Regions from separate parts of the Serratia rhizosphaerae genome, predicted to be linked through region 3. Evidence: predicted binding sites of a transcription regulator. Region 3 holds the regulator's gene; each other region holds the start of a gene.
What was found. The regulator PurR, encoded in region 3, represses purine synthesis genes. The targets are predictions, from matches to a motif close to CANGCAAACGTTTGCNTG.
Positions count from the first base shown of each region.

Region 1: purL (phosphoribosylformylglycinamidine synthase) is a predicted target of PurR. The motif match lies at 1,696-1,713, and genes of this name have one in related genera.
Region 2: glyA (serine hydroxymethyltransferase) is a predicted target of PurR. The motif match lies at 1,461-1,478, and genes of this name have one in related genera.

Region 1 covers NZ_CP041764.1:3,463,156-3,466,401, reverse strand. The annotation lists gene purL (phosphoribosylformylglycinamidine synthase) at 1-1,600, opposite strand, end outside; gene mltF (membrane-bound lytic murein transglycosylase MltF) at 1,879-3,246, shown strand, end outside.
Region 2 covers NZ_CP041764.1:3,475,325-3,478,570, forward strand. The annotation lists gene hmpA (NO-inducible flavohemoprotein) at 1-1,164, opposite strand, end outside; gene glyA (serine hydroxymethyltransferase) at 1,586-2,839, shown strand; gene FO014_RS16195 (3-phenylpropionate MFS transporter) at 3,001-3,246, shown strand, end outside.
Region 3 covers NZ_CP041764.1:4,943,223-4,946,468, forward strand. The annotation lists gene sodB (superoxide dismutase [Fe]) at 154-732, shown strand; gene cydH (cytochrome bd-I oxidase subunit CydH) at 800-889, opposite strand; gene purR (HTH-type transcriptional repressor PurR) at 1,276-2,301, shown strand; gene punR (DNA-binding transcriptional activator PunR) at 2,321-3,246, opposite strand, start outside.

The DNA.
Region 1 (3,246 bases), 1.5 Mb from region 3:
GCTCATCGTTCAGGATGTCGCGCAGTTCGAAACGCCCGCCGCGGCCGCCGTCGCTGACCAGCTCCGGCATGGCGTTGGACAGACCGCCCGCGCCGACGTCGTGAATAAACAGAATCGGGTTTTCCGCGCCGAGCTGCCAGCAGCGGTCAATCACTTCCTGACAGCGACGCTCCATTTCCGGGTTGTCGCGCTGTACCGAGGCAAAATCCAGATCGGCGTCAGACTGGCCGGAGGCCATGGAAGACGCGGCGCCGCCGCCCAGGCCGATATTCATCGCCGGGCCGCCCAGCACCACCAGCTTGGCGCCGACGGTGATTTCACCTTTTTGTACATGGTCGGCGCGGATATTGCCGATGCCGCCGGCCAGCATAATCGGCTTGTGGTAGCCGCGCAGTTCAACGCCGTTGTGGCTGTTAACCTGCTCTTCATAAGTACGGAAGTAGCCCAGCAGCGCCGGACGGCCGAACTCATTGTTAAACGCCGCGCCGCCCAGCGGGCCTTCGGTCATGATGTCCAGCGCGGTCACGATGCGTTCCGGCTTGCCAAAATCCTGTTCCCACGGCTGTTCAAAGCCCGGGATGCGCAGGTTGGATACCGAGAAGCCGACCAGGCCGGCCTTCGGCTTCGCCCCGCGCCCGGTGGCGCCTTCATCGCGGATCTCGCCACCGGAGCCGGTCGCAGCGCCCGGCCATGGCGAAATGGCGGTCGGGTGGTTGTGGGTTTCCACCTTCATCAGGATATGCGCATCTTCCTGATGGTAATCATACTGGTCGCTGCCTGGCGCGGCGAAGAAACGACCGACCTGAGAGCCTTCCATCACCGCGGCGTTGTCTTTATAGGCCGACAGCACGTGATCCGGCGTCTGCTCAAAGGTATTTTTGATCATTTTGAACAGCGACTTCGGCTGCTGTTCGCCGTCAATCACCCAGTCGGCGTTGAAAATTTTATGGCGGCAGTGCTCAGAGTTGGCCTGCGCGAACATATACAGTTCGATATCCGTCGGGTTGCGCCCCAAACCGGTAAAGGCATTCAGCAGGTAGTCAATTTCATCCTGCGCCAGCGCCAGGCCAAGCTTGAGGTTGGCCTGCTCCAGCGCGCCGCGCCCTTCACCCAGCACGTCCACCGTCTGGTAACGGGCCGGCTGATGATGAGCAAACAGCTGCTGTGCCTGTTGCAGATCGTCAAATACCGTTTCCATCATGCGGTCATGCAGCAGCGCGGCCAGCCGTTGCCACTGCGCCTCGTTCAGCGTCGGCGCGCTGACGTAAAACGCCAGGCCGCGTTCCAGACGCACCACCTGCGTTAAACCGCAGTTATGGGCGATATCGGTCGCCTTGGAAGACCAGGGGGAAATCGTGCCCGGTCGCGGCGTCACCAACAGCAGGCGCCCTGCGGGGGCATGTTCGGCGAGAGAGGGGCCATACTTGAGCAAGCGCTGAAGTTTGGCGTGTTCTTCGGCACTTAGCGGTGCGCTAACATCGGCAAAGTGGACGTACTCGGCATAAATATCACTGACCGGAAGTTGTGCGTCCTGACAGCGGGACAGCAGTTTGGTAATACGAAAAGCCGACAAAGCGGGCGAACCACGCAGTATTTCCATAATCAAAGTTCTCTCGTCTTCGAAGCAGCTGACTTCAGCGCTTCATTGGGCGCAACAGGGGAAAACGCGCGTCATTATAGAGAATCCGCGCCGCCGACGAAACCGTTTGCGTGGGGATTCTTGATAATTCCTAATTCTGCCGTCTGATTGTCATATTGTGTCAATAAAGTTGCACACTGGCGTTTTGTTACGCAAAATGCCCGCGAATACTGTCGATATCCCCATACTAATAAATGCTTTCCGGCCGGTGCAGACAGGCGTCGCCGCGAGATAACTATTTGAAACACCAAAAGCTAAACTACATTCTCATCGGCGTTATCGCCGTGCTTCTGGCTCTCGCGCTCTGGCCGAACATCCCCTGGCGCAGCGGTCAGGGCGGGCAACTCGAAGAGATCATATCCCGGGGAGAGCTGCGCATCAGTACGCTCAACTCGCCGTTAACCTATTTCACGACCCCCAAAGGCCCGAGCGGCCTGGACTATGAATTGGCGAAACGCTTCGCTAATTATCTGGGCGTGAAACTGGTCGTTTTGCCGCATCAAAACATCAACGATCTGTTTGACGATCTGGACGATAACGACGCCGATATGCTGGCCGCCGGCCTGATCTACAATCAGGAGCGCCTCAGCCGCGCCCGCACCGGCCCGGCCTACTACTCCGTTTCCCAGCAATTGGTGTACCGGCTGGGCAGCGCGCGGCCGAAAACCTTCGCCGATATAAAAGGCAAACTGGCGGTGGCCTCCGGTTCCGCCCACGTCAGCACCCTGAAGCAGCTGAAACACGATAAGTTCCCCGATCTGCAGTGGGAATCCTCCAGCGACCTGACCTCACGCGAGCTGTTGGAGCAGGTGGCCGCCGGTAAACTGGATTACACCATCGGCGACTCGATCAGCATCGCACTGCTGCAGCGCATCCATCCGCAGTTGGCTGTGGCCTTCGACGTCGCCGACGAGGAGCCGGTCACCTGGTACCTGAAACGCAGCGGTGACGACAGCCTGTATGCCGCCATGCTGGACTTCTTCAGCCAAATGGTGGAAGACGGCACGCTGGCGCGCCTGGAAGAGAAATACCTCGGCCATGTCGGCAGCTTCGACTATGTGGACACCAAGACGTTCCTGTCGGCGATCGACTCCGTGCTGCCCACCTACCAGCCGCTGTTCCAGAAATACGCCACGGCGTTTGACTGGCGTCTGCTGGCGGCGATCGCCTACCAGGAATCGCACTGGAACCCGCTGGCGACGTCGCCAACCGGCGTGCGCGGCCTGATGATGCTGACCCGCGCCACCGCCGACGGACTGGGGGTGAACGACCGTCTCGATCCGGAAGAGAGTATTCAGGGCGGCGCACTCTATCTGCAGCGCCTGATGGCAAAAATACCGGAAACGGTGCCGGAAGATGAAAGGATCTGGTTTGCGCTGGCGGCCTATAACATCGGCTGGGGGCATATGCTCGACGCGCGCAAACTGACCAAAATGCAAAGCGGCAATCCGGACAGCTGGGTCGATGTGAAACAGCGCCTGCCGATGCTCAGCCAAAAGCGCTACTACCCGCAGCTGACCTACGGCTATGCGCGCGGCCGGGAAGCCTATAACTACGTAGAAAACATCCGCCGTTATCAGGTCAGCCTGGTGGGATACCTGCAGGAA
Region 2 (3,246 bases), 1.5 Mb from region 3:
TTCGTAATGCATGCGTTCGGCGTCGACGCCCATCTCCAGCAGCTGTTTGGCGACAAACTGCATAAAGCCGACCGGGCCGCAGAAGTAGTAATGCATCTGCGGATTCACCAGCGTCGCGCGCAGCGCGCCAAGATCCATCAGACCCTGTGACTGATAGTCACGTCCAGCCACATCATCCTTGCCCGGTTCGCGGTACCAGACGTGACGGCTGAGGTTCGGCATCTCTGCGGCGATAGCCGCCACTTCATCGGCAAAAGCATGCACCTGACCGTTTTCCGCCGCGTGCAGCCAGTGCACCTCAGCCTGATGCCGTTTGGCGTACAGCGTATTGAGCATGCCCAGCATCGGCGTTTGACCAACGCCGGCGGAGATCAGCGCCACCGGCGTGGTCGGCGCCACGTCGAGGAAGAAGTCGCCGTGCGGCGGCGCGATATCGATGACATCGCCTTCCTGTGCTTTCTGATGCAGATAGTTGGATACCAGCCCGCGATCCTCGCGTTTGACCGCAATGCGGTAGTATTCGCCGTTAGGGGCGGCGGTCAGGGAATATTGGCGGATTTCCTGATGTTCCAGGCCATCGTCATTGATATATACCGCCAGATACTGCCCCGGTTTAAAGTCAACCACCTTACCGCCGTCCACCGGCGCCAGAATAAAGCTGCTGATAATGTCGCTCTGCGGCTGTTTCTTCACGATGCGAAAAGCGCGGCGATCGCGCCAGCCGCCGTCGCCGGTGGCGCTCTCCTGATAAATCTGTCCCTCGCGCTGGATAAATACGTCGGCCAGTACGCCGTAGGCTTTGCCCCAGGCATCCAGCACTTCCTGGCCTGGGCTGAACATTTCATCCAGCGTCGCCAGCAGGTGGGTGCCGACAATCTGATACTGCTCAGGCTGGATATTGAAGCTGGTATGTTTTTGCGCGATGCGTTCCACTGCCGGCAACAGCGCCGCCAGGTTTTCCAGATTACCGGCGTAGGCGCAGATGGCGTCGAACAGCGCCTGCCGCTGGTCGCCGTTACGCTGGTTGCTCATGTTGAAAATATCTTTCAGCTCTGGATTGTGGGTAAACATGCGGTCGTAGAAATGGGCGGTCAGTTTGGGGCCGGTCGCCGCCAGCAGAGGAATGGTTGATTGGACGGTGGCGATGGTTTGTTGATCCAGCATGGTCATACTCCTGTATATGTCCGGCCTGCTTCAGGTATCAGGCGGGTCATCAGTTTATCCCCACGGTTTCCCATGTTTTTTGATGGATTGTGGGGCAGCCTTATGGTGAACTTTTAATGTTGTATTTTAAATGCATCTTATAAGTTTCTTAACAGGTTGTAAATACCCGCTTTTTTGTTGCGTATTTGTTAACTGACGATCCGCCTCACAGAACATGAAAAAAGCGCATCGGGCCGATGAGAAAATATCCGTTGAAATACGGGAAGCGTAAATGGATTAAAGCCTTGCGCAGCCTCAAGCCAATCGTTTGCGTAAAAACCTCTGTCAAGGCCTATCCTCAATGGGGGAAAACAGTTTACACTGTGGCCCACAACCCAAAACGGGTGATTTTAAGTTAGCTGATTGAGTCAGGAGATGCCGGATGTTAAAGCGTGAAATGAACATTGCAGATTACGATGCCGAACTGTGGCGCGCAATGGAACAGGAAGTCGTTCGTCAGGAAGAGCACATCGAACTGATTGCCTCTGAAAACTACACCAGCCCGCGCGTGATGCAGGCTCAGGGTTCTCAGTTGACCAACAAATACGCAGAAGGCTATCCGGGCAAGCGTTATTACGGCGGCTGCGAATATGTGGATATCGTCGAGCAACTGGCGATTGACCGCGCGAAGGCGCTGTTCGGTGCCGATTACGCCAACGTACAGCCGCACTCCGGCTCCCAGGCCAACTTCGCGGTGTACACCGCGCTGCTGCAGCCGGGCGACACCATCCTGGGGATGAACCTGGCGCACGGCGGCCACCTGACTCACGGCTCTCCGGTTAATCTGTCCGGCAAACTGTACAACGTGGTGCCTTACGGCATCGACGAACAAGGCCAAATCGACTATGACGACCTGGCCAAACAGGCGCAGGCTCACAAGCCGAAAATGATCATCGGCGGCTTCTCCGCATACTCCGGCGTGGTCGACTGGGCCAAAATGCGTGAAATCGCCGACAGCATCGGCGCTTACCTGTTCGTCGACATGGCGCACGTTGCCGGCCTGATTGCTGCGGGCGTCTACCCGAACCCGGTGCCTCACGCGCACATCGTAACCACCACCACCCACAAAACGCTGGCGGGTCCGCGCGGCGGCCTGATCCTGGCAAAGGGCGGCGACGAAGATCTGTATAAGAAACTGAACTCCGCCGTGTTCCCGGGCGGGCAGGGCGGCCCGCTGATGCACGTGATCGCCGGTAAAGCGGTGGCGCTGAAAGAAGCGATGGAGCCAGAGTTCAAAACCTATCAGCAGCAGGTCGCGAAAAACGCCAAAGCGATGGTGGAAGTGGTGCTGGAGCGCGGCTACAACGTGGTTTCCGGCGGTACGCACAACCACCTGTTCCTGCTGGATCTGGTGGACAAAAACCTGACCGGTAAAGAAGCGGACGCCGCACTGGGCCGCGCCAACATCACCGTCAATAAAAACAGCGTGCCGAACGATCCGAAGAGCCCGTTCGTCACCTCCGGCATCCGTATCGGCACCCCGGCAGTCACCCGCCGCGGCTTCAAGGAAGCGGAAGTGCGCGAGCTGGCCGGCTGGATCTGCGACGTGCTGGATAACATCCATGACGAAGCCGTTATCGAACGCACCAAACAGAAGGTGCTGGATATCTGCGCCCGTCTGCCGGTTTACGCGTAATCCGCGTTTCCGCACCCTGAAAAAACCCGCTGCGGCGGGTTTTTTTGCGTCTGTTACCGGGCAAAGTGTGAGGTGTTTGGCACTATCATCCTATAGGTCGTAAGCGTTATTGCGGGCCGGTGTGAGCTCTGTCAAAGTATCGCCCACACACCGGAGGGAACATGGTTCTGCAATCAACACGTTGGCTGGCGCTCAGCTATTTCACCTACTTCTTTTCTTACGGTATTTATCTCCCGTTCTGGAGCGTTTGGCTCAAGGGCGAAGGGCTGGAGCCTGATGTCATCGGTATTCTACTGGGCGCCGGACTGGTGGCGCGCTTTCTCGGCAGCCTGCTGATTGCCCCTCGGGTGAAAGATCCCGCCAATCTGGTGACGGCGCTGCGCATTTTGGCGCTGCTGACGCTGGCC
Region 3 (3,246 bases):
TAAAAAAAACATAACAACTCGATGCCCGAATATGCCCTAAATATGCTGTATGACGGGTATAAATAGCGCGGCTTCGTCTGGGGAACCACCCGAACGATCGCATCCCACAGGCGGCCATGGGCATTTTAGCGCTGTATCAATAAGGAGAAAGCAATGTCGTTTGAATTACCTGCATTACCGTACGCAAAAGACGCTCTCGAACCGCACATTTCCGCTGAAACGCTGGAATACCACTACGGCAAGCACCACAATACCTACGTGGTGAACCTGAACAACCTGGTGAAAGGCAGCGAGTTCGAAGGTAAAACCCTGGAAGAGATCGTGAAAACCTCGACCGGCGGCGTATTCAACAACGCGGCGCAGGTGTGGAACCACACCTTCTACTGGCACTGCCTGTCGCCTCAGGGCGGCGGCGAGCCAACCGGCGCGGTGGCGGATGCCATCAATCAGGCTTTCGGCTCTTTCGCCGCGTTTAAAGAAGCGTTCACCAAATCCGCTGTCGGCAACTTCGGCGCAGGCTGGACCTGGCTGGTGAAAAAAGCAGACGGTTCACTGGCGATCGTCAACACCTCCAACGCGGCTACCCCGCTGACCGGTGAAGACAAACCGCTGCTGACCGTGGACGTGTGGGAACACGCTTACTACATTGATTACCGCAATGCGCGTCCTAACTACCTGGAAAACTTCTGGGCGTTGGTAAACTGGGCGTTCGTGGCGGAAAATCTGGCATAAGCGCCGGTTAACCCGCAAACAGAAAAGGCGCAGTAATTACTGCGCCTTTTTATATTTCGCAGAACAATCAGTTCAGCGCAGCGGTAAAGCTAAAGGCGATAATCATCACCAACGCACATACGGTGGTGAACAATGACAATTTCAACTCGGTTTCCATCAGAAACTCCCTTATCTGTTTCGCGACGCCAGCATAAAGCCCCCAGCGTTAATGGGTCAAATGATTTTCCCACAGTTCACGGCCATTCCCCATTGATTTTGCGCAACGCCCGATCGTGTTGCGGCAAAAAAGAGGCCAATATAAAAATATTGCCCGCATTCCTGGCGGATAATACCGATTTCCTCTTCCACTTTTGCGCAATATACGCCAAAATTCGCAGTTCACTGCTGCGTACCGGCCAATAAGCCCCTCCAAACCAAGCAAGCGGCTTACGACTTCCAAACTAAAAACTACGTTTTCGAGATTTTGGAGAAGGATCTGCGCAGGCAAACGATTAACAACATGCTTACATACTGCAAACATGTGAGTTCAGGAGTCATCTTTACATGGCAACGATTAAAGATGTGGCCAAACGCGCGGGCGTTTCCACCACCACCGTTTCGCACGTCATCAATAAGACCCGTTTCGTCGCCGAAGAGACTAAAGCGGCGGTCTGGGCCGCCATTAAAGAGCTGCACTATTCACCCAGCGCGGTTGCGCGCAGCCTGAAGGTCAACCACACCAAATCCATCGGCCTGCTGGCGACCTCCAGCGAAGCCCCCTATTTTGCCGAAGTGATTGAGGCCGTGGAAAACAGCTGCTACAGCAAAGGCTACACCCTGATTCTGTGCAACTCGCACAACAATCTGGACAAGCAGCGCGCCTATCTGGCAATGCTGGCGCAAAAGCGCGTCGATGGCCTGCTGGTAATGTGTTCCGAATACCCCGATCAGCTGCTCGGCATGCTGGAAGACCACCGTAATATTCCGATGGTGGTGATGGACTGGGGCGTGGCGCGCAGCGACTTTACCGACACCATTATCGATAACGCCTTCGAAGGCGGCTATCTGGCGGGCCGCTATCTGATCGAGCGCGGCCACCGTGAGATCGGCGCCATTCCAGGCCAGCTGTCGCGCAACACCGGCGGCGGCCGCCATCAGGGTTTCCTGAAGGCCCTGCAGGAGGCCAATGTCGAGTTGCGCAACGAGTGGATCGTCCAGGGCGACTTCGAGCCGGAGTCCGGCTATAAGGCAATGCACCAGATCCTGTCGCAAAAGCACCGCCCGACGGCGGTGTTCTGCGGCGGCGATATTATGGCGATGGGCGCCATTTGCGCCGCGGACGAGCTGGGCCTGCGCGTACCGCAGGATATTTCGGTGATCGGCTATGATAACGTGCGCAACGCGCGCTACTTCACCCCGGCCCTGACCACGGTGCACCAGCCGAAAGAGCGCCTGGGCGAAATGGCCTTCACCATGCTGCTGGACCGCATTATCAGCAAGCGCGAGGAGTCGCAGGTGATCGAAGTCCATCCTAAACTGATCGAACGGCGCTCCGTGGCCGACGGTCCCTTTATCGATTACCGCCGCTAATTGCGACCGGCCGGTGCGCCTACTCCTCTGCCGGCCCCGCTTCCTCTTCTTCGCTCAGCCACTCATGATTCAGCGTCTCGCTGTCCCCCAGATAATCCAGCAGCCAGGCGATGGCCGGCGACTGATTAGGTTGCTGCCAGGTCAAACAGCAGGCGCTGGGCGGAAACGGTTCGTGCAGCTGCAGCACCGCCAGCTCGCCGCGCGCCACCAGCGGCAACACCCTGTGCGCCGGCGCCATGCCGACGCATAAACCGCCACGCAGGCAATCCACCGCCGACACCCAGTCCGGCACCACCAGGCGGCGCTGGTTGTCCAGCGACCAGGTCACTCGCTTGGGCAGATTGCGCGACGTATCCTCCAGCAACAGCGCCGGATAGGGACGCAGCTGTTCATCACTGAGCGCGCCGTTCAGCCCGGCCAGCGGATGATCGGCGCTGACCACGCACAGCCAGTTCATAAAGCCCATATCGCGAAAGGCGAACCCGCCGCCGGCGGGCACTGCGCGCGTGGCGCCGATGGCCATTTCGGCGCGGCCATCCACCAGCGCATCCCATACGCCGTTGAACACTTCCGGCTGCAGCAGCAGTTCAACGTCCGGGAAATGACGATAGAAATCCAGTACCAGCTGTCGGCAGCGCTGCGGCTTAACAATCAGATCGACGGCGATCTTCACCTGCCCGCGCCAGCCGTTGGCGACCTGCTGGCACTGACGGCGCGTGTCGAGCATTTTTTTGATGACAGCGCGTGACTCCTGGACAAACAGCGCCCCCGCCGGCGTCAGCATGACGTCGCGATGGCGCCGCTCAAACAGCGGCACCGCCAGCCACTGCTCCAACTGGCGCACGGTATAGCTGACCGCGGAAGGAACGCGGTGCAGCTCCTGCGCCGCCGCGCTGAAACTGCCGGTACGCGCCACGGCGTCGACCACATCCAGTGAATATTCAG